Regions from separate parts of the Vallitalea okinawensis genome, predicted to be linked through region 3. Evidence: riboswitches for the same ligand, from Rfam matches in the RefSeq annotation. Region 3 holds a riboswitch; each other region holds the start of a gene.
What was found. Region 3 has a riboswitch for cyclic di-GMP ahead of C1Y58_RS05975 (GspE/PulE family protein). Riboswitches for the same ligand answer to the same signal wherever they lie in the genome.
Positions count from the first base shown of each region.

Region 1: linked by a shared signal. The riboswitch ahead of C1Y58_RS13805 (fibronectin type III domain-containing protein) and the one ahead of C1Y58_RS05975 (GspE/PulE family protein) in region 3 are both predicted to bind cyclic di-GMP.
Region 2: linked by a shared signal. The riboswitch ahead of ftsH (ATP-dependent zinc metalloprotease FtsH) and the one ahead of C1Y58_RS05975 (GspE/PulE family protein) in region 3 are both predicted to bind cyclic di-GMP.

Region 1 is NZ_PQDH01000004.1:179,164-189,354, forward strand. Features, by position in the region: gene C1Y58_RS13780 (ABC transporter permease) at 1-701, shown strand, start outside; gene C1Y58_RS13785 (carbohydrate ABC transporter permease) at 718-1,629, shown strand; gene C1Y58_RS13790 (ABC transporter substrate-binding protein) at 1,707-3,305, shown strand; gene C1Y58_RS13795 (glycoside hydrolase family 2 TIM barrel-domain containing protein) at 3,378-5,771, shown strand; gene C1Y58_RS13800 (peptide ABC transporter substrate-binding protein) at 5,832-7,496, opposite strand; cyclic di-GMP riboswitch class I at 7,773-7,860, shown strand; gene C1Y58_RS13805 (fibronectin type III domain-containing protein) at 8,028-10,191, shown strand, end outside.
Region 2 is NZ_PQDH01000029.1:13,115-23,305, forward strand. Features, by position in the region: gene C1Y58_RS25405 (ATP-binding protein) at 1-1,318, opposite strand, end outside; gene C1Y58_RS25410 (metallophosphoesterase family protein) at 1,315-2,409, opposite strand; gene ftsH (ATP-dependent zinc metalloprotease FtsH) at 2,572-4,515, opposite strand; cyclic di-GMP riboswitch class I at 4,659-4,751, opposite strand; gene C1Y58_RS25420 (asparaginase) at 4,819-5,811, opposite strand; gene C1Y58_RS25425 (hypothetical protein) at 5,984-6,490, opposite strand; gene C1Y58_RS27120 (J domain-containing protein) at 6,481-7,080, opposite strand; gene C1Y58_RS25435 (DUF5685 family protein) at 7,160-8,029, opposite strand; gene C1Y58_RS25440 (hypothetical protein) at 8,293-8,502, opposite strand; gene C1Y58_RS25445 (nuclease-related domain-containing protein) at 8,571-9,269, opposite strand; tRNA gene C1Y58_RS25450 (tRNA-Arg) at 9,387-9,460, opposite strand; tRNA gene C1Y58_RS25455 (tRNA-Leu) at 9,500-9,585, opposite strand; tRNA gene C1Y58_RS25460 (tRNA-Val) at 9,633-9,705, opposite strand; tRNA gene C1Y58_RS25465 (tRNA-Pro) at 9,749-9,822, opposite strand; tRNA gene C1Y58_RS25470 (tRNA-Asp) at 9,846-9,919, opposite strand; tRNA gene C1Y58_RS25475 (tRNA-Ile) at 9,932-10,008, opposite strand; tRNA gene C1Y58_RS25480 (tRNA-Thr) at 10,016-10,088, opposite strand.
Region 3 is NZ_PQDH01000002.1:169,821-180,011, reverse strand. Features, by position in the region: gene C1Y58_RS05990 (DUF4364 family protein) at 6-533, opposite strand; gene C1Y58_RS05985 (tRNA modification radical SAM protein MnmL/YtqA) at 611-1,552, opposite strand; gene C1Y58_RS05980 (prepilin peptidase) at 1,737-2,519, shown strand; cyclic di-GMP riboswitch class I at 2,618-2,700, shown strand; gene C1Y58_RS05975 (GspE/PulE family protein) at 2,926-4,590, shown strand; gene C1Y58_RS05970 (type IV pilus twitching motility protein PilT) at 4,605-5,672, shown strand; gene C1Y58_RS05965 (type II secretion system F family protein) at 5,719-6,930, shown strand; gene C1Y58_RS05960 (prepilin-type N-terminal cleavage/methylation domain-containing protein) at 7,100-7,540, shown strand; gene C1Y58_RS27005 (type II secretion system protein) at 7,632-8,021, shown strand; gene C1Y58_RS05950 (prepilin-type N-terminal cleavage/methylation domain-containing protein) at 8,033-8,596, shown strand; gene pilM (pilus assembly protein PilM) at 8,608-9,552, shown strand; gene C1Y58_RS05940 (PilN domain-containing protein) at 9,564-10,112, shown strand; gene C1Y58_RS05935 (hypothetical protein) at 10,102-10,191, shown strand, end outside.

The sequences.
Region 1 (10,191 bases), on a different contig from region 3:
CTAAAAATACAGTTCTTTATAATGCAGCCTTTATCTTGATAGGAAGTTCGTTACAGGTATGTGTTGCTGTATTGCTTAATGAAATAGCCAACAAGAGATTTAAGAAATTTTCACAAACAATCATGTTTTTACCACACTTCATATCTTTTGTTTTAGTTGGACTGTTTGCTTATAATATTTTGAGTTTTGATTTTGGCGTTTTAAATACCTTTTTAAGAAGTGTTGGTCTTGAGCCAGTAAAGGCTTATTCAACACCAGAAGTATGGCCAATAATTATTGTTGTGACACATTTATGGAAATCCACAGGTTATGGCTCGATCATCTATTTTGCTACAATTATGGGTATTGATCCACAGATTATAGAGGCATCGCAAATAGATGGAGCTAATGTATTTCAAAAGATTAGATTTATTATTTTACCAAGTATTAGACCGACATTTGTTATCTTGTTGTTATTCTCAATAGGAAGTATTCTAAGAGGTAATTTCCAATTATTCTATAACATGGTTGGATCCAGTAACTCCATGTTATTTGAAACAACTGATATTATTGAAACATTTGTCTTTAGAGCACTGATTAACAACTTTAATTTCTCGCTTGGTAGTGCGGTGAGTTTATATCAATCTGTCTTTGGTTTTGCCTTAATTATGGTTTCTAATTGGGTTGTTAGAAGAATTGAACCGGATTACGCATTATTCTAGGGAGGAACGAGTGACTATGATTGAAAAGAATAATAAATTAAGTTCTAAAAAAGACTCAGGAAAAGTTATTATGACTGCCGTAAGCTATGTCTTTATAACATTCTTTACATTAGCTTGTTTATTACCATTTATATTGATGTTATCATCTTCATTAACATCAGAAAAATCGGTGATTATCAATGGATTTAATCTATGGCCAAAGGAATTCAGTACATTAGCATATAAGATTATCTTTGAAAATCCTAAAGATATTCTGGGTGGTTATATTGTAACAATACTTCTAACAACAATAGGGACAGCGTTAGGGCTATGGATCATTTCAATGACAGGTTATGCCTTACAGAGAAAAGATTTTGCTTGGAGAAATAAAATCACCTATTTTTTCTACTTCACTACTTTATTCTCAGGCGGTTTAGTACCATACTATTTGTTAATGACTAAATACCTAGGTTTAAAAGATAACTACTTAGCTATATTATTACCAGGTCTTATGAGTCCTTGGCTAATTATATTGATGAGAAATTTTATGAAATCCATACCTCATTCCATTACAGAATCAGCTAAAATTGATGGAGCCAATGATTTTCAAATCTATACAAAGCTCATTATGCCATTGGCAAAACCTGCACTTGCAACGATTGGATTGTTTTTAGCTTTGCAATATTGGAATGAGTGGTATAATGCAATGTTGTTCTTATCACCAAATGTAGAGCATAGACCACTTCAATTATATTTATATAATGTTGTAACACAGGCTGAATCAATTAAGAACTCAGCTGCTAATTCTAATGTACCACCACAGGATATGCCTAACGAGACAATAAAGATGGCTGTTGGTATTATTGCAACAGGGCCTGTGATTATTTTCTATCCCTTTGTACAAAAATACTTTATTCAGGGTATTACTATTGGCGCTGTAAAAGGGTAGAAAAATTATATAATCGAATTATAAAATAAGAATATATTTTGTAATTAACAATCAAGAGTATAAGGGGGAGTTAGTTAATGAAAACACGTTTCAAATTATTAGCATTACTCATGGTCCTAGTCTTAATTATGGGGATTACCGGATGCGTAAAAAGTGGGGAGACATCAGGAACTCAAGGTCAGATGACGGAGGAGAATAAGTCAGGTGACATTAGTAAAACAGATTCAACAGAAGATGGTGAGGAATTGGAATTTGTTGAATTAACCTTCTTAATGATGGGGAACGTACCTACAAATGGGCAATTGGAACTTGCAATGGCAGAATGGAATAAGATTCTTGAAGAAGAAATCAATGCTCACCTCAAGATTGAGTGGGTTGAATGGGCAGATTGGTTAACAAAATATAATCTTTTAATGGCTTCTGGTGAACCAATAGATTTGATTACTTCCGGTGACTGGTTAGATATGTGGCCAAACGCACAAAAAGGTGCATTTATGCCACTTGATGACTTACTACAATATGCGCCATTGACTTCTGCAGACATAACAGCAGAAGAATGGGAAACGTGTAAACTTGACGATACAACTTACTTTTTTCCAGAGCAAAATTATACCCAGTATGTTAACCATGGTTTCTATTATAGAGGCGATTGGGCTAAAGAGTTCGGTATAGACAAAGTTACTGACTATGAATCATTTGGTCAATACCTTCAAGGTGTTGCTGACAACAAAGAAGGTGTAGTACCTTGGGATGCAAATGGCTCAAAGTTTGACTTATATGATGGATGGATTATTTCAGAAACAGATTCACTTGAGCTATTGATGGTGCCTACTGGATACCATAAAGCTGTTTGGGCTGAATCAAAAGAAAATAAGTATACAGCCTATAGTCCAATCTTTAACGACACCTTTATGGAATTTGCGAAAACAATGCAAGAGTGGGGTGATGCTGGCTACTGGAGAGAAGATGTTCTTAACTTCAAAGGTGATACAAGAGAGCTATTTAAAGCAGGCCAATCCGGTGCTGATCAACACCACACGCAGACTTATAGAGGTCTTAGATGGGAAATGGATAATCTCATTCCAGGTTCAGAAATTGGTTTCTATCCATTTGGCTCTACAAGAAAGAACTTAACACAATTATCAATTATCCATGGTGCTACTGCTATAGGTGCAAACAGCCAGAACCCAGAAAGAGCAGTTATGGCTTATGAAATCTTAAGACAGAATGAAGAGTTCTATAGATTATTTGTTTACGGTAGAGAAGGTGTTCAATATGAGATCGTTGATGGTGTAAAAACACGTCCAGAAGGTTACAACGATGCAGATCATGAATTCTATACAGATTTTTGGTCAGGTCGAGAAGATAAATTTGAATTACCAACTGATACTGAATATGCAGGAATCTATGATTTATGGGCAGAATTTGACAGCTATGCTATTCCAGATCCATACTCAAGATTCATCTTTGACAGAACACCAGTTGAAGCAGAGCTTGCTGCAATCTCTGATGTAACAAGTGCACTTGGTCCAGCCATTACTTATGGTAAAACTGGTGACCCAGAAGCGGCAGTAGTAGAATACAGAGAAAAGCTTAAAAAGGCTGGTATCGATAAGGTTTTAGAAGAAGTTCAAAGACAACTTGATGACTACAAGGTAATGGTAGAAGGTAAATAGTATTAAAAACGCATTTTATCGGGAGTGGTGAGGTACTCATCGCTCCCATTTCTAGTTTTGGAGGTTGTGTCAATGAGAGGAAATAGAATTAAAAAAAATATGAATTTAGATTGGAAATTTCATAGAGGAGATTCACCTTTTCCAGGGTATAAGGGCATTGATGATAGCGATTGGCTCCAAGTGACATTACCGCATGATTGGTCAGTCGGGGAACCATTTAGCAAAGAACATGCAAGTGGCACAGGCTATTTACCAGGTGGTGTAGGCTGGTACCGCAAAACCTTTCAGCTTGATGAAGATCTGGAAGGTAAGAAGGTGTACATTAACTTTGATGGTGTATATAACAACAGTCAAGTGTGGTGCAATTCTTATTATTTAGGAAAAAGGCCCTATGGTTATAGTGCTTTTTCTTATGACATAACGCCTTTTGTTCAATTTGGTAAATCAGACAATGTGATTTCAGTCAAAGTGGATCATAAAGATATTGCTGATTCTAGATGGTTTACTGGAGCGGGTATTTATAGGGATGTAACATTGACAGTTGTTGACCCTATCCATATTGGTCGTCATGGTGTATTTGTCACAACCCCATCCGTCACAACTGATATGGCAGTAGTAAATGGTCAAGTAACTGTATTGAATGAGGGTGAGTATACATCTGAGATTGAAGTTAAGAGTCAACTTCTTGATCTGGATGAACATGTGCTTGTTAGTAAATCAACAACAGTAAGTATAGAACTAGGCAGTAGAGTTGAACTCAATCAATCCCTGAATCTTGATAATCCTGTATTATGGTCACCAGATTACCCCAAGCTATATATATTTAGAACTGAACTGTTTAATCAAGGTCAATTAATTGATCGAGTTGATACAACTACAGGTATTAGATGGTATAATTTAGATCCCAAAACAGGGTTTAGCTTAAACGATGTTAATATGAAGTTAAAGGGGCTGTGTATCCATCATGATGCAGGGTGTTTAGGAGCAGCTGTGCCTAAAAAAGTTTGGAAAAGAAGACTTAAAAAATTTAAAGAAGTTGGTTGTAATGCTATTCGAATGAGTCACAACCCTCCTGCTACAAACTTACTGGATTTATGTGATGAGATGGGCTTCTTAGTCATGGATGAAGCTTTTGATGAATGGGAAGGTGTTAAGAATAAATGGTGGAAAGGGCATAATGTATATCCACCAAAGCATTATGGTTATTATGAAGATTTCCCAGAGTGGCATGAAAGAGATATAAAGGAAATGGTATTGAGAGATCGAAATCATCCATCGATCATAGCTTGGAGTATTGGCAATGAGGTTGATTATCCGAATGATCCTTATTGCCATCCAAGCTTTAAGTCCATGACTGGCAATAATGATAAAAACAAACCAGCAGTGGAGAGGCAGTATGACCCTAATAAACCTAATGCTGAAAGACTAGCTGTAATTGCCAGAAAGCTTGTTAAGCACGTAAAAGCATATGATACCACAAGACCTGTTACTGCAGCACTTGCATTTCCAGAGTTATCTAATCATACAGGGTATGCTGATGCACTTGATATTGTAGGTTATAACTATAAAGAGCATTTGTATGAAAAAGATTGCATAGAATATCCTAATCGAGTGATTTATGGTAGTGAAAACGGAAAGCATGTTAAAGAATGGGCATATGTGAAAGATAATGACCATATATGCGGACAGTTTCTTTGGACCGGTATAGACTTTTTAGGAGAAGCTCAAGGATGGCCAATACGTGTTTCGGAGGCTGGATTAATGGATCTAACTGGTCGAGAGAAAACAAGTTTCTATTTAAGAAAAAGCTTATGGCAAGAAAAGCCTATGGTTTACATAACCACTAAAGATAAGAACGTCGAGCAGGTTAACTGGTGGGATAGAGGTGATGTACCTCATTGGAATTATAATGAAAAAGCAGTTGTGACTGTTTTTGCTTACACAAATTGTGAAGAAGTTGAGTTGTTTTTGAATGATAAGTCACTTGGTAGTATTAAGCTTTCAGAATGTGAACTTGGTAATCTTGGTTACGAGATGGCTTGGGATGTACCTTTTGACCCAGGTCGATTAAAGGGTGTAGGTAAGATAGATCAAGAGAGTGTATGTGAGTGTGAACTAAATACTAGTGGAGAGGGTGATAGGATTAAAATGTCTTCAGATGTTGAATATTTAGAATCAACGGGTGAAGATATTGCTCATGTTGAAGTGAAAATCATCGATGTGAATGGTCAATTATCTTATTTTGCTAATGATATAATTAAGTTTGACATTGAAGGACCTGGTGAGATTCTTGGCATAGAAAATGGTGATCCTTCAGATTTAGAGCCATATAGCTCAAAAGAAAGAAAAACTTATAATGGTAAGCTATTGGTTTATATTCGATCTACTTGCGAAAAGGGTAAGATTAGACTTAAAGCTATAACAGAGGGGGTAAACTCAGAACAAATTGATTTAGATGCTATTTAAGTAATTCTAGAAACCTCCGTTATCATTATTTTATATATAACGGAGGTTTTATTTCATTTATCATTCAATTATTACGAACTTCAATGAGTCATTCATACCGTAATCTTGGATAAGGTTTTTAATATGATCCATGACTAGATAGTAATTACCTTGCTGGTAAATGGGTTTAATAACGACATCTTCTTGTAATAATAGAGTTTCAGCAGCTTTGAGAAGCTCCCATTTTTCATCTTCATCAAGGGCTGATGAAGATTGGGCGAGTTGAATAATAGTATCATAAAGAGGGCTATTGTAGTCTACATCATTGTAGGGTGAATTAGAACTAAATATCTCAAGATAAGATAATGGATCATTATAGTCCATTCCCCATCCTGCAAAACTGCAAGTATATTGACCTGTGTTTTCTAATTCTTGTTTTATATCAGATGGTTGCTGTACAATATTGACTGTTAATCCAGGTAAGTTATCTTCTAATTCTTCTTTAATATAAATAGCTATGAACTGACTAAGATAGGTATTAAAAGTCAGTAGTTCCATTGTATAAGTTTGAATACCTAACTCTGATTTAGCTTGATCCCAAAATTTTAATGCTAAATCCTCATTATATTGAAGGAATTCATTATTATTTTGTCTAAAATCTACACCATCTTCATCTTTAAAAAATCCCGATGGTACATAGTAATTAGCAGCATGTCCGGTTTGTGTTAATTCAGTTATGTAGCTATTATCAAATCCTAGTGCTATAGCTCTTCTTGCATTCTCGTTTTGGAGTAAAGTATCATTTTGATTAAATTTTAAATAAAACATAGCATCATTTTTGGTACTAATAGGAGTAAGGCCATACATGTAAGCTTTTACATAATCATCATAATAAAGCTTTGTAGTGTCAATTATATTATATAGAAAAGCATCATAGCCATATTTTATATATACTAAGACGTTGATATTTTCAACATCAATAAACTCACTTCCCCAATAATAAGGATTTTTTGTAAGTAATAAATAGTTGCCTTTATCCCAATCTGAAATTATATATGGGCCATTATAAGCGATATATTCTAAGTCAGTACCATATTTATCTCCAGAAGCTATAACCATATCTTTTTTTATTGGTGCAAAATTATGTTGAGTTAGTAGTGAAAGAAAATAGGGGACAGGATTCTCAAGCTCAACAACTAGTGTATAATCATCTATAGCTTTTATACCTAAGTCTTCTTTAGGTGATTTACCCTCTAATACATTTTTATAGTTTTTAATATTAGCAGCAGTTAACAATGCTTTTGCTTGATCTTCAAAGTCACATAAACGCTGCCATGAGTATACAAAATCATGTGCTGTAACAGGAGAGCCATCGTTCCATTTTGCGTCTTTTCTAAGGTAGAAAGTATAACTTAATTGATCTTCGGATAATGAATAGCTATCAGCTACACCAGCTACAATTCTCCTGTTATGGTCATATGAGAATAAACCTTCTGATACATTATTTAAAATAAATCTTGTAGCTGAATCATATCCCTTATTTATATCTAAAGTAGAAGGTTCTCCTTTCTGGAGATATAATCTTTCATCATCTTCTAATGATTGATTTAAGTTTTCAAAACCACTATCGACCCTTATAATATCTCTACTAGATTCCTTAGAACTTACCTGGATATTACCTCCCAGGAAAATACTTAATGTTAATACAGTTACTAATGTTTTGGTAAAAATCCTACGAAATTTCATAAGCTATTCCTCCTTTATATACAAATATTAACATAATATGCCACCAGTATCAATGAAATAACACGATCAATAGCAAGTTTATTTCACTTCAACTCTATAAAATATCTTCTGAGGCTAAAGGCAGTTGCATCTTAGAGGTAATGACAATTGAGAGACTGCTATTAAAGATTTTATGTTTCAATTTGAAATAATAGCAAGAAATGTAGTAAATATTGACATATTATATAACTATAATATATAATGCTAATATAGCAATATAATCATATAATTGTAAAAAATGAAAAAAGGCAAACTTATTGAAAGATAAGGACGCAAAGCTATGGGTCTAAGGTCATATAATGACTATGATTGCCAAGCTGCCATTAAAGAGCATTTTTATGCTTTAGTGTGCAGTTGCACACTTTTTTTTTGTCTAAAATATTAATGTTTTAGGCGTATGAGTAGCATAAAGTAAGCATTGATCATTGCTTGCTTACTATAAGTGACTTTAGTCACATTTGTTCTTTTAATAGATTTCAAGGAGGAATGAAATTGAAGACATTTAAAGCCATTATATCTTTTGTACTAACGGCAATCATTTTACTTAGTAGTTTTCAATTACTGGATGCAAAGAAACCAGATGATTCAAGTGGTGACGAATTAGTTGAAGGAGATTTTACTAATCGAAGTATACAAATCGAAACCTACAATGCAGAAGATAAGCAATTGGAAAAGAAAATCAATCCTGAGTTCAAGATGGAGAATACAGGGACGGCATCCATTGATTTAACAGAATTAGAACTCAGATATTTCTTTTCTATTGAAGGTGAAACCAACATATCATTGAATAACTTCAATCAGCCACTTATGGACATTGAAGTGATAGAACTAGAAAATCCAATAGAAGGTGCTACCCATTATTTGAGAATTACTTTTGATGATAAAGGGGATGTATTTAATCCTGGGGATATGGAGACATTTTCATTTAGAATCATTCAAGAAGGTAGCGGAAGCCTAGATCAAACTAACGATTATTCTTTTAATGATAGTGTAACTTATGCACCATGGGATAAAGTATCTGGGTACTTATCGGGTTATTACTTCTATGGTGATGAAAATCTATTTGGTCAGACCTCTTTACAAGAGTGGAATGCAACTGAAAATCAAATATATATAAAATGGAATTCTATAGAAGGAGCAACTGGTTATGAGCTAAAAATGGATGGAGAAAGTACAATTTTAGATGAAAATCAATTGGATTATACTGACTCTAGTTTAGAAGCAGGTACAACTCATACCTATCAAATAAGACCATTGAGTGAATATGGATTAGTAGGTAAATGGTCTGAAGAGTACATCATAGAAACTTTACCAGATGTACCAAAGAATATACAGGCAAGTAGTACGAAAAGCACAATCACTTTAGACTGGGATACTGTTAATGGAGCAGATAGCTATGATGTAGAAGTATTTGGGATACCCATGGAAGCAAATACAAATAGTTATACTGATGAAGGCTTAACAGCAAATACTCAATATACATATCGCGTAAGAGCAAAGAATAGCAGTGGAACAGGAAAGTGGTCTGAAACGGTAGCCTATTCAACATTACCGGATTCATCTTCTGGCATATGGGCAGATCCGCAGACGGAAGAAATTTTAGTCAGTTGGGAGTCCGTAGCCGGTGCAACCTTATACGAGTTAGAGGTAGACAGTTTACTAGTTGAAGTTAATGATAGCACAAGCTATTTACACCAGCAGTTAGAAACCAATACGTTACATACTTATCGTATTCGTGCCATCAATAGCTATGGTAATGGTCCATGGACAGAGTACATCAACGTCTATACATTACTAGAAACACCACATTCTATTCAGATCAATGAAATTAATAGTGAAGATGAATTAAATTATGAGATTAATTGGGCAGTCATTGAGGGTGCTACATCGTATGAAATAAAAATTGATGGACAAGTCAATAGTACAACTAGCTCTACGGTAGTTCATGAAAACATTGATTCTAATAGCCAACATACCTATCAAATAAGAGCTATGAATGATGATACTCAAAGTAATTGGAGTCAAGAAATCTTAAAATCCAGTACCACAGATGCACCTCAAAATCTCATGTTGTCAATCAATAGCGATGGATTAAATGTCTCTTGGGATACTGTTATAGGTGCAAACTCCTATGAAATAGAGATCAATGATCAAGTAACGGATGTAGGCTTACAAACCACATACATGTTAGAGAATATAAATTTTAACACTACATATCAAGTTAGAGTAAGAACGTTAAGTGATGCTGGACCAAGTAATTGGAGTGATTATACTGTTATCAATTCATCATTACCTGCCCCAACCAATCTTAGAGCCGTAACAAGTTCTAACGCCATTATGGTTTATTGGGAGGAAGTAGAAGGGGCAGACATGTATGAACTATTAATGGATGGAGAGTCTTATATGCTTGGACCAAGAGATAACTATACCCATAGCGGACTTGATGCATATAGCACTCATGTATATCGAATAAGAGCTTTTAAAGATGGACAAGCCAGTCCATGGAGTAATGCTATCACTGCTACAACCGTTGTTAGTGAACCAGATTTTTTCCAAGTGAAAGAAGTAACAAGTGAAAGTATTAGTTTAACTTGGGATAATGTTTTTGGAGCATCAGGTTATTATATCGAGGTTGATGGAGACGTCAAAAATATTG
Region 2 (10,191 bases), on a different contig from region 3:
CATTGATACCATCTCTTACAGTAAAATATTCCTCTTCTCCCTCCACTAAGAGGGGTAAACCCATGCGTCGATTATCCAATTCTATGAGTGCTTTGTCTACCTCCAATATTCTTTGGCGGATACCCATTATAGCTTTCTGTTGATCCCCAACATGTTTATTTGTGCTCGACCTCTTATAAAGGAGAACAGAACCAATTGTAAGGAATCCACATATCACTGAAAAAATATAATAAATTGTCTGCCCCATTAAAGCTAAATACATACTCCATATACAGACACATAGCGGTACTATGCCAATCATTAAAGGTGCTCTATTAGCCTTCTTCTCTGTAATAGACGATTCTTGAATCATAGTTTTATCTTTTAAAACCTTTAGGTCCTCACGCTCTTTTTTTAAAGCCTTACTTTCCTTATAGAGCTCATAAGCCTGATTCAATGACTTTTCAGAAAGATGCTCGTAATACTTATAAGTATCTAACTTTTCTTCAAGATTTTCAATTTCTCTTTGAATTCTAAGGATTTTAGCTTCTTTCTCTTCATTAATTACTTTTTGCTGCTCAGATCTATGATACTGCTGCTCACTAATGGTCTTATGAATATCCAACTCTTTTATCTGTAATTCCTGGATACGTTCTGTTAATTCATTATTTAATTCTTTTTTCTCAAACCATCGATGTCGTTCTAATTTAAGTTGATTAATTTGCTCTGTTATTTGACCGATAGGACTTTTCTTTCTTGTTTCTGAACCTAAATCATGTACTTTACTCTCTAAGGCTTGTATGACTCCGTTAATGGACATGTCGCTAGCATCAGTTTGATTAAGACTTTGATAATAATCTTTTAACTCTTCACTAAACTTTTTCTCAGGCTTTAAATGAAGTTGCTGTATATTCAAGATATTTTTAAAATAATGCTCACTGATATCACCTACTAAACTTAAAGGTAAATAGGCTTTGGTACGCTTATCGTAGACACATTGTCCTGTTATATCTTCACCTGTCGACATATCCATAACTTTAATTTCTTCATGATATTTAGAGAAATCTCTTTCAATACGATAGGGTTTACTTTCTTCTATGATAATACTTCCTTTATAACTATCAGCATTCCATGGTTTATACTGTTCATAGTCAGATGTGTAACTTCTTTTTTTTATGTATGGTTTATAGAAACCAAAGAAAATCCCCTTAATAAAACGTTGGAGAGTTGTCTTACCTGATTCATTCTCTCCATATATAAGGTTTATACCTGGCTTTAAATCAATATTTTTTTCCTTATACTTGCCAAAGCTTTTTAGTCTTAAGGTTTTAATGATCATAGATCCACCCCTTTTTCGTTAAGAAGTAACTCTAAACCTATCTCCAATGCTCTTTTATTGACAGGGTCATCTAATCCTTCAGCCTTCATCTGTTGAATAAAGTCACCTATAATAGTGTGGCTGTGTTCCTTTTCAATACTGTCAAAGTCTAGTAACGTATCTCGCTCATCAATAATCTCTGAATAAAATACTTCTTCACTAACTTGCTGTTGGATATAGCTTATATCAATCAAACGTCTAAAGTCTGCTTGTCCTTTTAGGATGATTCTAAAAAGATCGTGATTATTGATAGATTGCCTTATATCATTAATGATATCTGCTTCAAAAGCGTTGGGTTGTACCCTTACCTCAACTTTTTTATAATGACGTTTTGCTATGGGTATAAACTTCTTGTAAATAATATGATCCATTATCTCCCCAGCAATAAAACCGTGTTCATGACCCTCTCCAAAATTTAAAGCTTCTGGACTCCCACAATAGCAGATTTCATCTGTAATAAAAGCAGGTCGATGTATGTGACCTAAGGCCACATAATCAAAGTTTTTATCCTTAAGGGATCTTATATCCAATGGAAGATAATTGCTTTTTGTATAGGCATCACCATGGGCTAGTAGTATATGATGACCTTGTTGATTTCGCTTATGAATCGACTTGATTGCATCATGTTGAACGTATTTTTCATACCAACTATGACCATAAACTGTGGTCTCATGATCCTCAAAATAAATAGATTCCTTATCCTTCGTAAAAAGATGAACATTTTCTCCCCATGATACACGATTATAGAAGGATTTATCACCAAGTATTGGATCATGATTACCTGCTATCATGCAAATATGTGTATCCACTAATTGTCGAAAGGCTTCATTAATTTGTTGCAGATCATTAGTAGTAACATAGTCATTTTCAAAAAGATCTCCTGCTATGAATAGGTAATTTACTTTTTTCTCTTTAACAAAGTCTAATATATGTAAAAAGCTGCTCATAATTTCTTGTCTTCTTTTTGAAGCAACATGCAATGGTAATCCTGTGAATGGACTTCCAATATGTACGTCACCTGTATGTACAAAGGTTATCCCATTGTCGACCAACTCCCTTCTTCTTCATTATACCTTTTAATATCATCAATGTAAACGAACAAATTTTCGTATTTTCATCTATACTATCCTTTCCTACTCCAAAATAAAAAGAGATCTAGTAACTCCAATATGGGGTTCCTAGATCTCTTAATCTCTTTATCCTTCGTTAATCGATTACTCTTCTGAGGTTAACTCTTCAGATATCGCTTCATCTGACTCTACTTCTTTTGAGCCTTTAGCCTCTTCTGAATCATCGTTATCCTTTTTACCTTTTAATGTTTCCTCATGAGGTTCTTCTTCACGAAGTACCTCCTCACCATTGAGAATCTTCTTGAATTCTTCACCACTGATGGTTTCATATTCAAGTAAAAACTCAGCAGCTTTAATAAGCTTATCTTTATTCTCTTCTAAGATCTTAACGGCTTGTTGATGCTGTTCTTTAATGATCTTCAATGTCTCAAGATCAATTATTCTTTCTGTTTCATTACTACAGTTTCTAACTGGACGTCCATCTAAATAACGAGAGCTTGCTGATTCTAAAGCCATCATATCAAATTCATCTGTCATACCATAGATTGTAACCATACGTCTAGCTGTTGCTGTTGCTCTTTCAATATCATTGGCTGCACCTGTTGAAACTTGATTAAACATGATTTCCTCTGCTGCACGTCCACCTAACATAACAGCTAATTGTTCTTCCATTTCTTCCTTTGTTACTAGGTATTTATCTTCAGTAGGTAACTGCATAGTATACCCTAAAGACCCCTTTGTACGCGGTATAATGGTAATCTTATGCACCGGATCCGCATTTGGAAGTACTTCTGCAACAAGTGCATGACCTATTTCATGATATGCCACAGATTTTTTCTCATGATCAGAAAGAATTCTGTCTTTCTTCACTTTACCAGCTACAACTATTTCAAATGCTTCCTCTAAGTCTTTTTGCTCAACCAATTGTCTACCGTGCTTAACCGCTAATAATGCAGCTTCATTGATGACATTGGCTAACTCAGCACCTGAAGCACCTGAAGTCGTTTTCGCAACGGCATTTAAATCAACACTATCTGACATCTTAACTTTCCTAGCATGTACCTTAAGGATAGCTTTACGACCTTCTAAATCAGGTCTGTCAACAATGATTCGACGATCAAAACGACCTGGACGTAATAAAGCTTGGTCCAACACTTCAGGTCTGTTGGTTGCTCCAAGTATAACAACCCCTTTAGATGAATCAAAACCATCCATTTCAGATAATAGCTGATTTAATGTTTGTTCTCTTTCATCATTACTACTCATATTATTTTCACGACTCTTACCAATAGCATCGATTTCATCGATGAAAATAATACAAGGAGCTTTCTCCTGAGCTTGTGCGAATAAATCACGTACTTTAGCAGCACCCATACCAACAAACATCTGAACAAATTCTGAACCTGAAATCGAAAAGAATGGTACTTTAGCTTCTCCAGCTACAGCTTTGGCTAATAATGTCTTACCTGTTCCAGGAGGACCTACTAGTAAGGCTCCTTTAGGAAGTTTGGCACCAATACTCGTATATTTCGCTGGTTCATTTAAGAAGTCAACCATCTCCACAAGAGACTCTTTAGCTTCTTCCTGACCGGCAACATCATCAAATGTTACACCAGTGGATTGCTCAGCATAGATTTTGGCAGAGTTCTTTCCAAAGGACATAACACCGCCGCCCATACGTTTATCCATTCCCTTCATCATAAAACGCCATAGGAAGAAGAATATTCCCATTGGCAGTATCCAATAGAGCAAAAATTCTACTAGAGCATTGGATTGCTGTGGAATGTACTCATATTGCACACCATACTTCTTATCCCATTCATTAATTCTATTGGCTAGATCTAAATCTGGAAATACATTAGTATAATAGATCTTTTGAGATATGCCGCTATCTTCTTTGACAATGACTTGAAGTGAGGTGCCAGAATATGAAACTTTTTCAATTTTCCCAGTTTCACCCCATTCGATAAATTCATCATAAGTGATATATTCAGTGGTTACCTGCTTAAAGGCATAATTAGCTAAAGACAGAAACCCAAATGCTATGACAAAATATATTAGTGCAATTCTTATCTTTTTATTTTTCATATCGTTAATCTTAATCCTCCTTGAAAGACCTTAGTTTTGTGTAACAAATCCCCTAATTCTCTTCAAAAAGGTAAAAAAAGGGCTTCCTCTAATGAAGAAGCCAAATAAAAGGAAATTTATAGCTTAGGATAAATACTTTTCATTTCGGCAGCCAGGCTACCTTCCATCTTGCCCCCCGATGCGAAAGGCCCTCGGCTTTGCGTCCCTATTTCGCAATAGGTTTGCCTTTGTCACCGAAAAGTATTACTTGCACCCTAAAATCATATCATAAATTTCCATAAAAAGCAACATAAAATTTAGCTACTATACCTTCTTGTATAAATCTTCTTCAAAAATCTCTTTTATTTTATCTACATCTTGTGTTATACCGAGTATTAACATGAGTTTAATTCGGGCTTTTTGTCCCGAAAGATTATCACCTAAAATGATACCTTTATTTCGCAGCTCTCTCCCACCACCATGATAACCATAGGAATCCAAAACTCTTCCCATAGGACAACGAGATACAAGTACGACAGGTATTTGACGCTCAATGGCCTTCGTAATGCCATCAACCATTCCAGGCGGCACATTACCTCTACCCATACCTTCAATTACTATACCTTTATAAGATTGATCCACTAAATAATTGATGATGGTGGAATCCATACCAGCAACCGACTTAATTAAAGCTACCTTGGGTTGAATTTGATCAGTATCGATAATTTGTCGATGCTCTCTTCTTCTATAATAGATCACTTGGTCTTGGTCCACTATACCTAATGGCCCAAAATCCATGCTTTTAAATGTATCTAAACTAAGAGTATGACTTTTTGTAACCTCATCTGCAGCATTAACTTGGTTGTTCATAACTACTAGTGTACCTTTATTCTTTGATTCGTCTGAACATACTGTACAAATTGATGCCGCCAAGTTAGATGGCCCATCATAACCTAGCTCACTACTGTTACGCATAGCACCTGTTACAACAACAGGTTTATCTGAATCTATTATTAGATCAAGGAAATATGCTGTTTCTTCTAAACAATCAGTTCCATGGGTTAAAACCACCCCAGCTATATCTTCTCGAAGTAACTGTTCTTTAGCTATACTAGCTAATTCCAACATCTTCTCAGGAGAGATATGTGGTCCAGGAAACGACCCATAATGGATAGCTTCAATTTCTGCCATCTTCTCAATCCCCGTTACTTTAGCCATTATTTCATGTCCAGATAAGGCAGGTATTGCTGCATGTAATCTTTCATCAACCTTCATTGAAATTGTACCACCAGTAAAAATAACTGCTACTTTTTTCATGCTCTCACCCTCTTATATATATTGAACTAGTACTCATTTTTTTTATAATTAAGGTAATTTCATAAGTACTTTAACTTCTTATAATAATATGTTAATCCCCATGTATAAGAAAGTCATATGTTTTTAAATTACCTCGTTAGTTCAATATGTATTTTTTGTATCAACTAATACCCTATTTAATCCTATTTCTTATGTGTTTGATGTAGTAATGTATAAAATAACCAAACACATAATCATAGCAGAGTAATAAGACTTCCCCAATTATAATCAACCATATATTCAGTTGCAATGGTAACATATACCTCATTATAAAATAAGATAATATTGCTAAAAGATTTAATGTTACAAGTTTAATACCAATTTCTAGTCCCTTTGTATTCTTTGTAAAACAATGTCTTTCTATCAGCTCTTTTAAAATGCTATAAGGACCTAGTATCATTATATAAATTGCTATATCAAATTTATTTGGTACTAAAAAAAAAGCTAATAAGCAAGATGTTATGAAAAACATCCAACTACTACGTATTTCTGTCTCGACAACGACTACCCCTATGATTAATGCCGCCGCGAAGAGAAATATTAAGGTATTGCTTTCGATGATAGAGGCTAAATACAAAAACACTTGATTAATGGCTAATAATATGCCTAATAATGCTATGTTCTTTCCATTTAACAACATGCGATTAAGTCGCCTCCCATGCATTCACAGCAGCAGTCTGCGCATAACAATTGCGTACAGCAACCTAAGTTACTATTTCCACCACCGTATTGATAAGATCTAGTTTGATAAGCATGTTGTCTGTTCTTCAGTCGCTCATAATATTGGCGATATTCTGTATTAGATGGATCCATGTTCATTGCTTGCTGAATAAAGTTTAATCCTTGGTGATGAGAACCCATGTATATAAGGGATACCCCACTCAAGAAATACCATTCAGCTGTACGGTTAGACATATTTTGAAGCATGCTATAAGCCTCTTGGTAGCGTCCAGCAACTATATAGTTACGAATAGTTGCAAAACTACTATCTTGATTACTATAAGACTGGTTATAGTTGTTTTGATTAAAAGTACCATTCCCTTGCTGACCACTCATTAAACTATCATAAGCCTCTTGTACTTCCCTAAACTTTTCTGATGCTAAATCAGCTAAAGGATTATCAACATATTTATCTGGATGGTATTGCTTGGCCAGATTTCGATATGCCTTTTTAATTTCTTCCTTAGAAGCACCTCTTTTGATACCTAATACTTCATAAGGATCTTTCATAACTTCCACCTCAATTTCTTTCATCTAGATAAAACTCAACATTAAGTCAAGTTTATGTGAAGCCCAATCTATTTCTTCTTTATATTAAAGTTTTTGATTCTACGTAATCATTAAGTTCTTCTTCATTAACAGCCATTTGCTCTCTTTTCAAACATGCGTTAATGCGCTTCATAATACCCGAATAGAAGATGTTATCAATAATACTCTTATCCATAATGAGGGGTAATTTATCCATTTCTTCATCAACAATGGAGAGTTCAAATAATAGTAAATCATAAAGCTCATCTTTAGATATATGATTATTGTACTTTAATGGATTATAGCGTTCCTTTTTCTGATCCTCTTCTAGGTCATCAACTGCATCCAATAAGTAAACCAATTTCCCAAAAGCAAATCCAATTTTTTCAAGATAAGGTTGCCAAATATCTTCCTTATACACAAATATCTTAGACATGATACTTGCAAATATATTGGAAACTAAGTCTATATTATCTTCTTCCTTTTTTTCTAGCTTATGAAGCTCCTCTAACCTTGATTGAATCAATTGGTCTAGTACTTCATAGTCACTTTTGGCTTTATTATATTGTCTTTTTAGTAAACCCATTCCTGATAGGCTTTTAATACTCTTCTCATCCTTCCAATCATCCATTAATTTATGATAGGCCAGTATCACATTAATGGCAGCAACATAATCCATGATCTCATTAGAGATGATCATCTGCTTTTTTGTCGGATGTACATAGCATCTTTCATTACCAATTGTCGATACGGGTTCATATAATGATGTCAACAGTAAAACAAGAAAAGTCATATCATAATTTAAAGTAAATCGACTAATTTCACCATAGTTCCGCTTTAAAGTTTTGCATAGACCGCAATAATAACCACGGTATCGATAATACTCTTTAAACTTTAATTCCATTTTATCAATTGTGATATATCCAAACATTCAATCACCTAATTTATCATATCATATTTTTGTGTAATTGAAAATTAATCAACTTAAATAAGTAAATTTTAAATAGATGTAAGTAAACCAAAAGAGAAAGTAATCTTACTTTCTCCTTTGAGTTACTTCGACATACAACACTTTTATAACCTTTTAATAGGTTCATTATAACATTAAAAGATGTCCATAAAATATACAAATTGTGACTAAATCTTTAACATTTACTTAAACCCAACTCACAATGCTTATCATGTATATTTGGGTTAATCATCTTTAAGTGTAATCTTAGCAAAGTGCATCATCTTTTTCAGTTTACAAATATGCTTAAAATTCTTTACAATACCCATACTCTCAATAATGATCATAGCCAATAGGATGAGCATGGCTGCTGTATAGCATTTTTTTCTGGTATCATTATGCTTGCACTTTTTTTTATGTTTTGTATGGTAATCGTACTTATATCTATTTTTCATCCTGAAACCTCCTAAGAATAATTTTAACTGCTTTTATTTTTTACCTTTTATAAAACAATCATAAATAATTACCGATGGTAATTTATGGACTGATATACTTTTTTGGTTTGAGGACTTCGCTTTTTATTTATCTTTAGTTTATTTAAGAGTTTTTCCTCTGATTGAATAATACGTTTATCCCATTTATTTAGCTGAATTTGCAAGTGTGGATTATTAAAATACAAATATCCTTTTATAGGATACTTTATATTCTGTTGATTAAAATAGCTTCGCAAAAATTCTTCTTGTCTTGATAACTGTTTTAGTGGGTTTTTAACCTGTTTTGATTGTCTCCCTTGTTTAGGATAGCTCTGTGTTAATTGATTTCCTTCTATAGTTCCTGATAACTTTCCAGAATAGTTCTTCACTTCCACAATTGAGACTTCAGTTGGTCCTATAATAATGAAATCGTACTCAATAGTTTTACCTCTCACTGTAATGCACTTATTTACAATTACATCATATCTTCTTGGAAGTTGCTTCAGAAGTCTCAGTACTTCCTTTTCTCCTTTTAAACCCCCTTTTAGAACATTGACTTTTTTCATTCTTTGCCGCAGCAATACCACGTTTATTATTAATAGCAAAATAAGCATTAACCAACCGTATTGCCACGCCATTACGAAGAAATAAACAACTATAACTGATAGTAATATTTGTAATAGGATGATACCATAATGTTGATATATGTTTCTTTTAATAGTGTTCTTTTTCCTCTTAATACGTGCCATATGAAAACCTCAATTCTTTTATCGATTATTAAGTAATTTAGCTAATCTAACTAGAGTTAAACACTGTATATCAAAAAAACTCCTTATCCACTTGAGTAAGCAAATAAAGAGTTATAACGTGCGCAGAAGGATTTGAACCCTCGGCCTTCTGATCCGTAGTCAGACGCTCTATCCAGCTGAGCTATGCGCACATGTATTAAATTCAATTGCGTGGTATAAATCTTATTTAATGCCGGAGACCGGAATCGAACCGGTACGATCGGTAAAGATCGCAGGATTTTAAGTCCTGTGCGTCTGCCAGTTCCGCCACTCCGGCACAGTAATTAAGATTTATGTGTGATTTTACAATAGAAAATCACTTAATGGGCGCAACAGGGCTCGAACCTGTGACCCCCTGCTTGTAAGGCAGGTGCTCTCCCAGCTGAGCTATGCGCCCACGCTTGTATAAGAATTTTTTAAAGAAATTCAAAAACTTTTAATCTGGATGACAGGAATTGAACCTGCGACCTCTAGAACCCCATTCTAGCGCTCTACCAAACTGAGCCACACCCAGTTGTTGCTACTTAAATGAGAAAACGACCCAGAAGGGACTCGAACCCTCGACCTCCGGCGTGACAGGCCGGCGTGCTAACCAACTGTACCACTGGGCCAATTTAATTAAATGGTGGGCCTTCAGGGACTCGAACCCCGGACCGTCCGGTTATGAGCCGGATGCTCTAACCAACTGAGCTAAAGGCCCCTATTTAAGCCGACGATCGGACTTGAACCGATAACCTGCTGATTACAAGTCAGCTGCTCTGCCAATTGAGCCACGTCGGCGTATATAGGAATTATATACTAACATCACTTTCATTCATACATCACAGCCGCAGCGTCCTATCGGACCAGCTACTCTTGCCTCATTCGAATCATAGATTCGTCT
Region 3 (10,191 bases):
TATTTCTAATTCTCATTTTTTAAATCTTTGACCACTGTCTTATAAATAGACCGAGCTCTTTTCTGCCAATTGGTTTTTATCATTTTAGCTTCGTCTTCAGATTCTGTTTTAACATCCAAGGAAATGATGGGCTTATCATTCTCCTTAATGGAACAACTGACAACGTATTGTCCATCTTCCTCTTTTATATTTGATTCAATTCTCCTATAAAGGTTAACCTTACAGTCATTATTCTTTGTAAACTCCATTATTTCTTGTCGTATGCTATAAGGTATACGGTTTATGAAAAGCTCCAGCGTATCAATGCCCTTTTGATTAATCTCATATAAGGTAGTATTATTATTCTTTGACTGTGCAATTAATGTTGCATTAACAAGTTCTGCTAAATATTGCTGCAAAGAAAAATAATCCGTGTAGTTATTGAATAATATAAAATCTGTTATCTGCGTTTGGCTCAAAGGACCTGAGACGTTTTTTAGCAGAAAAAGAAGTATAAGCTTATTGGCAGTTAAATCGTGGGTATTCTGGGTCATATTAATCCCTCCAATACCTTCGCGGTATTTAACGCTAGAACAAATTTTCGTTATTAATATTGTATAACAAATAGTAATCAGTTACAAGTACTTTTTGTTGCATGAAATGCCTTACCTTGATAAGAATCCCTCTGTTTAAAGCGTTTTAAGGTTTGATTAAAAATATTTTTTTTATCTGTGCTCCAGCGGGGTGCAACAAGTAATTTCCAAGGTGCATCACCGGTAATACGATGAATAACAATATGAGAAGGAATGTTCGCAATACAATCGATAACTAGGTCGATATATTCCTCTCGCTCTAAGGGTTGATAATCACCATCTAAGTACACTTTCTCCAAATCCGTATCTTTAAGAACATGAAGCAGCTGAAGTTTGATACCTTGGATAGGAAGATGACTAACGTATTTAACTGTTGTCAGCATGTCTGATTGACTTTCACCTGGCAACCCTAAAATGATATGAACGATAATATCTAAATTATAAGAAGTTAATAGTGATACAGCATCATTAAAAACTTGAAGAGTATATCCTCTTCTCATAAAAACTGCACTTTCTTCATGTATCGTTTGAAGTCCTAATTCTACCCAAACATCGACTATTTGATTGAGTTCTTTTAGTAACTCGCAGACTTCAGCACTTAAACAGTCAGGGCGTGTGGCTATGGAGATAGCGACTATATCTGGATGATTAGCAGCTTCAAAATACACTTTTCTTAGATAGTCTAGATCGCCATAGGTATTCGTATAAGCTTGAAAGTAAGCGATAAATTGATCACCTTTGAATTTTTTCTGTAGACGCAGCTTACCTTCTTCTATTTGATTGTGTATGGATAATTGTTTAGAAGAGGCAAAATCACCCGAACCACCTGCACTACAAAAAATACATCCCCTTGAGTCAATAGTACCATCTCGGTTAGGACAGGTAAAACCAGCATCTAAAGCAATTTTAAATACTTTTTCCCCATATTTCTCTTTTAATTTATAACTCAGCGAGTAATAAGGTTTGTCATCCCAATACATATAAGCCTCCCTATTTTCCGATTGTATATAAACCATACATATCATTAAAGCATCTTTGAGGGAAGGGTGCAAGGGGATATGGTTATTATTTCGTATAAATTAAGCAAAAAAATTGATATTAATAATAATTTATGGTAATATAAGGTTGAAATAAGGGTTAAAAATAAAAATGCGTGAAGGGTGATTGACAATATATTTATTTATTTTTATCTTGGGTCTAGTCATAGGTAGTTTTTTAAATGTGTGTATCTATCGTATCCCGTCGAAAGAAAGTATTGCTAATGGACGTTCTAAATGTCCACATTGCCAAAAACAGCTGAAGTTCTATGATCTGATACCTTTTTTTAGCTATATATTATTAAAAGGCAGGTGTAGATTCTGCAAAAAGCATATAACCATTCAATATCCATTAGTTGAATTATTAACAGGTATTGAGTTCATATTATTCTTTTATCTTTATGGTTTAAGTATTGATTTTTTTGCAGTGGCAACTTTGTGCTGTATTCTCAATGTGGTATTTTTCATTGACTTAAAGCATATGATCATCCCTAATAAAGTTGTTTTATTTGGTTTAGTCATTGGCTTAGTTATTCAAGGGTATCATATAATTACTGGAAATTATGGTATTTACTTAGGTTTTAGTCGATTTAGTGGCTTTATAGCGATTGTTTTGGTATTATCGTTACTAATCCTTATATATATTCTATCACTAATCATATATAAAGGTCGGGCAGGAATAGGTATGGGAGATATTAAGTTATATATTCCTCTAGGTCTCTTTTTAGGCTGGCCATTAACACTTATATCTTTGTGGTTTGCTGTTGTAATAGGGGGAGTAGTTGGTGTAGTATTATTAAGTTTTGTTAAGATTGATAGAAAATCAATGATACCCTTTGGACCTTTTATCGTCATTGGTGTCTTAATAGCACTGATTTTTGGTGAGCAAATAGTAAATTACTATCTTTAATTGTTAGAAATCCTGTTAGATTACAAAATTCTACAAAACAAGATCTATTAATATCTATTTACATAAAGTGAGAATTATATTATAATATGTTTAACTTAATTAAAAAAGGGCAAATTAGCTGAAAAGCTAAGACGCAAAACCAGAGTCTAAGGTTTTTAACTATGATCGATCGGTTGCAGTATTCAATAATACTGCAACTTTTTTATTTGTTTGTAAAATAATGTAAAATAATATCTGTAATAACTTATATTATCATAATTGACATAAATGTGTAACAAACAATGATTAAGTAAATAGTTTTGAAAGTAAAAATTCGTTTTAATGGAGCAATATAAATAATTTTAACATGACAAATGATAAAACTAGGTTTGATTTCATTAGAAATTATATAGAATGTGGGACTATTATGAAAAGAAAAAAATTAGGTGAACTATTAATAGATGCTGTCAAAATCGATCAAAAAAGTCTTGAGGAAGCTGTAAGCTATCAAAAAATACATAATTGCAAGATTGGTAAAGCACTGGTAGCTTTGCAATACATAACCGATCAAGAAATTATAGAAACCTTATCTAAACAGTTATCTGTTCCACTTGTTTCATTAGAGAAAGAAGATATTAAGCAACCTGTTGTTAAATTAGTTCCCCAAAGTGTTGCAAAGAAGTACAATATCATTCCATTTAGATTGGAAAATAACATTTTACATATTGCTGTGTCTAATCCTTATAACATGGAAGCTAGAGATGATGTTAGACTCATAACTCGAAAATCAGTCAAAATTCACTTATGTAGTGATGAGGAAATTGAAGAAGCTATTGATCGATATTACAAAGAAGGTTCCTCGAAAGAAGTTATTGAAGAGTTAGTTAAAGAACTAGATGATAATAGCACTGTAGATGAAATTATTGAGAATGATGATATAGCTAATGCTCCAACCGTTAAGATAGTTAACTCAATAATAACCCAAGCTATTCGCATGAAGGCTAGTGACATACATATAGAACCCTTTGATCAAGAGATTTTTGTAAGAAATCGAATTAATGGTTCATTAACAAAGGTCATGAGTATACCAATCCAATCTTTTTCTGCCATATCCACTCGGATAAAGCTACTGGCAGATATGAATATTGCAGAAAAAAGGGTGCCACAGGATGGACGTATTGAAACAGAAGTTGATGGTAAAAAGTTTGATCTACGTGTTTCGGCGTTACCAACTACCTTTGGTGAAAAAATTGTCATGCGGATATTGCATCGTAACGCTAGTTTATTAGCCATTGAACATCTAGGTTTTACAGATGAAGAGAAAATAATTATCAATCGTTTTACGAGGATTCCTTATGGCATTGTTCTAGTTTCTGGACCTACAGGAAGTGGTAAAACAACCACTCTGTATGCCATGTTAAAAGAATTAAATACAGTTGATAAGAATCTAGTAACAGTAGAAGATCCAGTAGAATATATGTTTACTGGTATTAACCAGGTACAGGTAAATACAAAAGCTGGATTAACCTTTGCAGAAGGCTTAAGAAGTATACTCAGGCAGGACCCAGATATTATCATGGTTGGCGAGATTCGTGATGAAGAAACAGCTGAGATATCCGTACGTTCGGCTATCACTGGTCATATGGTATTGTCTACCATCCATACCAATGATGCAGCAAGTACCATTACTAGACTATTAGACATGGGAATTCCATCTTATCTAGTAGCGGATGCGATCGTAGGTGTTATTGCACAACGACTGGTAAGACGATTATGCCCACATTGTAAAAATGAGGTTTTAGCAACGAATATGGAGAAGATAACCCTAAAAGTCGATCAAAACCTAACCATATTTAAGCCCATTGGTTGTCATATCTGTAATTGGACAGGTTATACAGGAAGATCAGCTATTCACGAGATTCTTGATGTAAGTGATAAGATTAAAGCAGCTATAGCAGAAGGAAAAACAACCCAAGAGATCAATAACCTAGCTGTCAATGAAGGTATGGATACATTGTTCGAAAGTTGTAAGCGACTCGTTCTAAAAGGCGAAACATCCATTGAAGAAATGACTCGTGTTGTATTTGTCTAGAGGAGGATATAGATTTGGATTTTACGTTAAATGATTTATTGATGAAAGCTCATGAAATGGATGTTACTGATATTCATTTATCTGTTGGCACGTACCCAAGAGTTAGACGACTTGGTGAATTAACGCAGTTAGATGATTTCGGTAAACTATCACCTAATCATACATTTGAACTTATCAAGCAATGTATTGATGATAGAAATTTACATATGCTTTTAGATGTGGGTGAAAGCGATTTCTCTTTCTCTAGAGAGAATTTAGGACGTTACCGAGCTAATGCTTTCAAGCAAAGAGGTAGTTATGCGCTGGTTATTCGGATACAACCCTATAAGATACCTGATTTTCAGGACTTGAATCTTCCACCTGTCACAAAAGAACTGACAAACTATCAATCAGGCTTAGTGCTTGTTACAGGGGTCACTGGTAGTGGTAAATCTACAACTCTTGCAAGTTTGATTGATATTATTAATAAACGAGATGCAAAACACATTATTACCATAGAAGATCCCATCGAGTATCTTTATCGACATAAGAAAAGTATCGTCAATCAACGTGAAATGGGGATTGATTCAAACAATTTTGCAACTGCCTTAAGGGCCTCACTTCGAGAAGACCCTGATGTAATTCTTGTTGGAGAAATGCGTGACCTGGAGACTACAAGAATTGCTATCACTGCTGCTGAGACCGGTCACTTGGTATTTTCTACCATGCATACAGTTAGTTCAGCGCAAACTGTTGAACGTATTATAGATATTTTTCCACATGAGCAGCAGAACCAAATAAGGAGCCAATTAGCAACAGTATTAAGAGGAGTTGTCACTCAACAGCTGATACCACGTCAAGATAGTACAGGTATGGTTGCAGCATGTGAGGTGCTCAAAAATAATTCTGCTATCAGCAATCTTATTAGGGAAAACAAAGTTTATCAGATTCAAAATGTGATTCAGACCAATGTGATGGATGGTATGCAAACCATGAATCAACATTTAGTTGAACTTTATAAACAAGGTACGATTTCTAGGAGATCTATGACAAGCCAAACTTATGATTTAAATGAACTTCATGTCATGCTCGCTCGTCACTAGGGTATATTGAGAGTTGAAATGTCCATATACCTAAAGGAGGATACAAATGATTAAATATAAATATACTGCTAAGAATTTGGCAGGAAAACAAACAGAAGGTGAGTATCTAGCTGCAGATATGGAAGAACTTCGAGAGCATCTCAGAAGTCAAGGCTATTATCTATCTGAATATAAGGTGCTCAGTGATAGTTCTAAAGAAATTAGATTATTGTCGTCTGTTAAGTTGAAAGACTTAGCACTCTTCTGTCGACAGTTCGCTGTATTATTTAGTTCTGGTGTGAATATAGCAGAAGCTATTAATATACTGGCATTACAAACTAAGAATAAGAAATTTAAGAAAACCCTATCCGAAATCTATGAAGACATACGAAAAGGACGTTTGCTATCAGAAGCAATGGAGTTACATCATGATGTTTTCCCGGAATTTTTAAGAAGCATGGTGCGAGTTGGGGAAATCAGTGGTAATTTGGATCTTATTCTTACTCGAATGGCTGAATACTATGAAAAGAACAATAAGATCAAAAACAAAGTGACATCAGCGATGATTTATCCAATCATTCTGCTGATACTTATGTTAGGTGTTTTAATTATGTTATTTACTTTCGTACTGCCTATTTTTGCAGATACATTAGCTGGATTTGGGGGAGAGATGCCAGCTATCACTGTGATACTAATGGCTGTAAGTGCATTCATGCAAGCGAATTTTCTTTACATCATGATTGCATTAGGAGGTACTATAACACTTCTCTATCTATGGGGAAGAAAAGGAGCAGGGCGCTACTTCTTTGATTCACTAAAACTAGCCATACCAGTCGTTAGAAATGTGCAAAAAAAAGTCATTACTACACGCTTCGCTAGAAGTCTAGGTGTTCTCTTGTATAGTGGTATATCTATGTTGGATTCCATCGATATTATTTCTTCTCTTATCGGTAATACGGCTGTAGAAGAGCGATTTAAATTAGCTAAAGAGGAAGTCAAAAAAGGTTATGAATTATCTGTAGCCTTAGAAAAGGTTGAAGTCTTTTCGCCACTACTCATCGAAATGATTTCTGTAGGTCAAAAGACAGGTCAACTGGACGATATGCTACTTAGAACAGCAGATTTTTTCGATGATGAAGTGGAGGAATCAATCAACAGAGCTACTACGTTAATTGAACCCATCATGATTATTTCCTTGGCAATCATCGTAGGAATCGTTATATTGTCTATAATGTTACCAATGACAGAGATTATGCAAAGTGCAATGAGTGGAATGTAGTCAAATACATATTATGAAGCTATTAAGAGCGAAATGCTCTTGATATAAATCAACATTCGCTAAAATGGTCAGCGATAATAACTACCCTTACTATTGCTTGATGTGCAATCAATATAGAGTGCGAAGGTTGAAAAAATACATATACATATTTTGAAAGGGGTAAATACAAATGAGAAAATGGAGTAAAAAGTTATTAAAAAAAGAGAAGGGGTTTACGTTGATTGAATTGATAGTTGTTATTGCTATAATTGCAATTCTGGCGGCAGTGATGGTGCCTAGATTTAGTAATTTTACATCAAGTGCGGAGCAAGCAGCTATAGAACAAGATAGTAGACAATTCTTATCAATGGTTAATCTGTACCATGCTGGTGAAGCTGGATATCCATCAGTTGGGTCAGAGGCTAGTGATATCATTACTGGTGGTCAAGATGCAGATACGGCTACTGACTTAGTTTTCGATGCTACAACTTATGGAACCTACACAATTAAGGGAGTTACGGATTTTAGTCTATCTTCTGGAGTTATAAGTTATGAAGTGCATCTTGACAATGGAAATACTTATGATGTTGACATTACTTCAGAAGGTGAAATAACAGTTGATAAAAAGTAATTTAATAAGAACATGTAGCCAAGGTACAGCCTTGGCTTACCTGCTATTTGGGATTATTACAAATTACTATCCCTTTAGGGAGTGAAAGAAAATGAATGAAAAAGGTTTTACCATGGTAGAGGTAGTGGTTGTTATAGCCATTTTATTAATACTAGCATCAATCGCTATGCCGCAGTACATAGATATGAAATCAGTAGAAGAAAATCAATACAAACAAGCTTATGAAAAAGAGCTAAACATAGCATTACGTCAGTTTTATTTAGATAACGGTGAGAAACTATACTATATGGATGATTCTGATGTTAAGCACACAGTAGGAGAATTTAGTGGATTTAAAGAATTAACCGATGATACCAATCTACAGGAATATCAATTTTTCCAAGTACTACATAATCAGACCAATATATATTTTAATGATGACTATAAGTTTAAATATACCCTGGAAGGGTTATTTGGCAAAATAGAAGTAGAAGCAAAATAAGTAGGTGAACCATGCTTAAAATAAAGAAAAATGAAAAAGGTTTTACTTTAATTGAACTTATTACTGTCATGGCGTTGATAGCAATTGTTGGAACATTGATACTCAGACTCATATCTTTTGGTGGACAGCAGTTTCACAATATTAGCGATGCCATAGGTGGACGAAGTGAAGGAAATTTTGCTCTTAATTTCATTACAACCGAAATTAAGAGAAACGATGTATCCAATGCTATAGCATTAAGAACAAAGAGTGGAAATGATATTCTGGAGATTAAGTCTGAGAATGAATTTAGTGTTTCAAATAATCTATATCAGTATCAATGGATTTATTTCAAAGATAATAGTGTATACCATCAGTTTAGTGATAATTCTTTTGAAATCTCATTTGATCTCGATGATACTTCAAGGACCTATTCCTTAACTTACGATAATAAAATTAAAAGCTTGAAGTTTGAAGAAGAACCAGATGGAGAGACATATCCAGATAGTATAAAAGTGACAGTAGAATACTATATAAATGATTCAGCGGATTTTGAATCAAATTCCATTTTAATACCGATTAAGTCCGATCATTAAGGAGAATAATTATGGGGAATAAACATTTATACATAGAAGTCACACAGAACAAGACGAAACTTATGTATGATGCTGATCATAAATTTGTTTTTGATACACCTGAAAATGTTGTTAATGATGGAGAAATTGTAGAATCACAAAAACTATCAACAAGAATTAGAAGTCTACTGAGTGATAATAAGTTAAAGGCAAAAAGATGTTCCTTTTGCTTAAGCTCATCTCAAACCATTATTAGACAGTTTATAGTACCAAAATTAAAAAGTGAATCAGAGATTCGAGGAGCAATTGAAATAAAACTTTATGAGACATTACCTGATATTCTTAAGACACATTTTATGTCCTTTAAAATTTATGAGGAGATAGATGAGCAAATATCAGGTATTGTTGTATTAGTACCTCGGGATATCATTAATAGCTATATGGTGCTAGCTGGAGAGCTAAAAATGATTCCAGAAACGGTAGATATCTCAGCAAATTGCGCAGTTAAGTATTTTACTCGACAGAAGTATAACAAACATTATATCTTAGTTGACGTTAATTATAATTACATCAATGTCATGTTAACGAGTAAGAAGAAGATTTTATTAAGTAAATATGTCATTAATGGTATGAACTTTGTCGATTATACATTGCAAAAGCAACTTGCATTAGCTGAAGAAGAGGTGAGTGCTTGCCTTCAAGGAGATTATAAACGTTTTGAAATTAGTGAAGATGAGTTCAAGGGATACATCAATCAAGGAGTAATGGAACTCGAAGATATTATTAATCAGTTCGTTGATTTCATGCAGTATAATAGAAAAGATTTAATATTAGATGAGATATTATTATACGGTGAGTATGCACACCTTAAACCATTATGTGATGTTATTAAAGGAATGACGAATATACCAGTTAATACTTATATGAAGGAAGAAGGTACATTTGCCAATATAATTGGTTGTACCATAAGAGAGTAGGTGGGTACTAAATGACTGATATAAATTTACTATATACCATTAAAGAAAAGTTAAATGCCAAAAGAAGAGATAAGACTAAGAGTTTTTTATTAGCTTTACCCATTCTGCTTGTATTTGCCATAACAGCAATAATGTATATATCTTATGTTATGCAGACCAGTACATATGAAGAAAAAAGAATAGCTATTGAAGTAGATCAAAATACAGTAGCTCAAATTAACGAAATTAAAACAGAAATAACAGATTTACAAGATTTGAAGATAATCTATGAAAGTCTTAAGAATGCTAATGGATCAATTAGTCAGATTACATTGTTTGATGATTTAAAATTGCTATTTCCAGAAGGGGTCTTTATCTTGAGCTATACAGTTAATGATCAAGGCGATTGTACAATGTCTGGTGAAGCTGATGATGAAGAAAGTGTTGCTTATCTCATCAATAACCTGAAGACCTATAAGAGTTTTTATCAAATAGAAGTTAGTTCAATTACAGTAAATGAGGAAGGTAAGTCATCATTTTCACTTACATTCAAGATAGAAGGTGAATCAAATGGGGCGTAACAAAGCATTAAGTAAATTAAGTTTTAGAGAGTTAGTACTTATTGTTGTACTATTCACAGTTTTACTCATGTATTTGAGT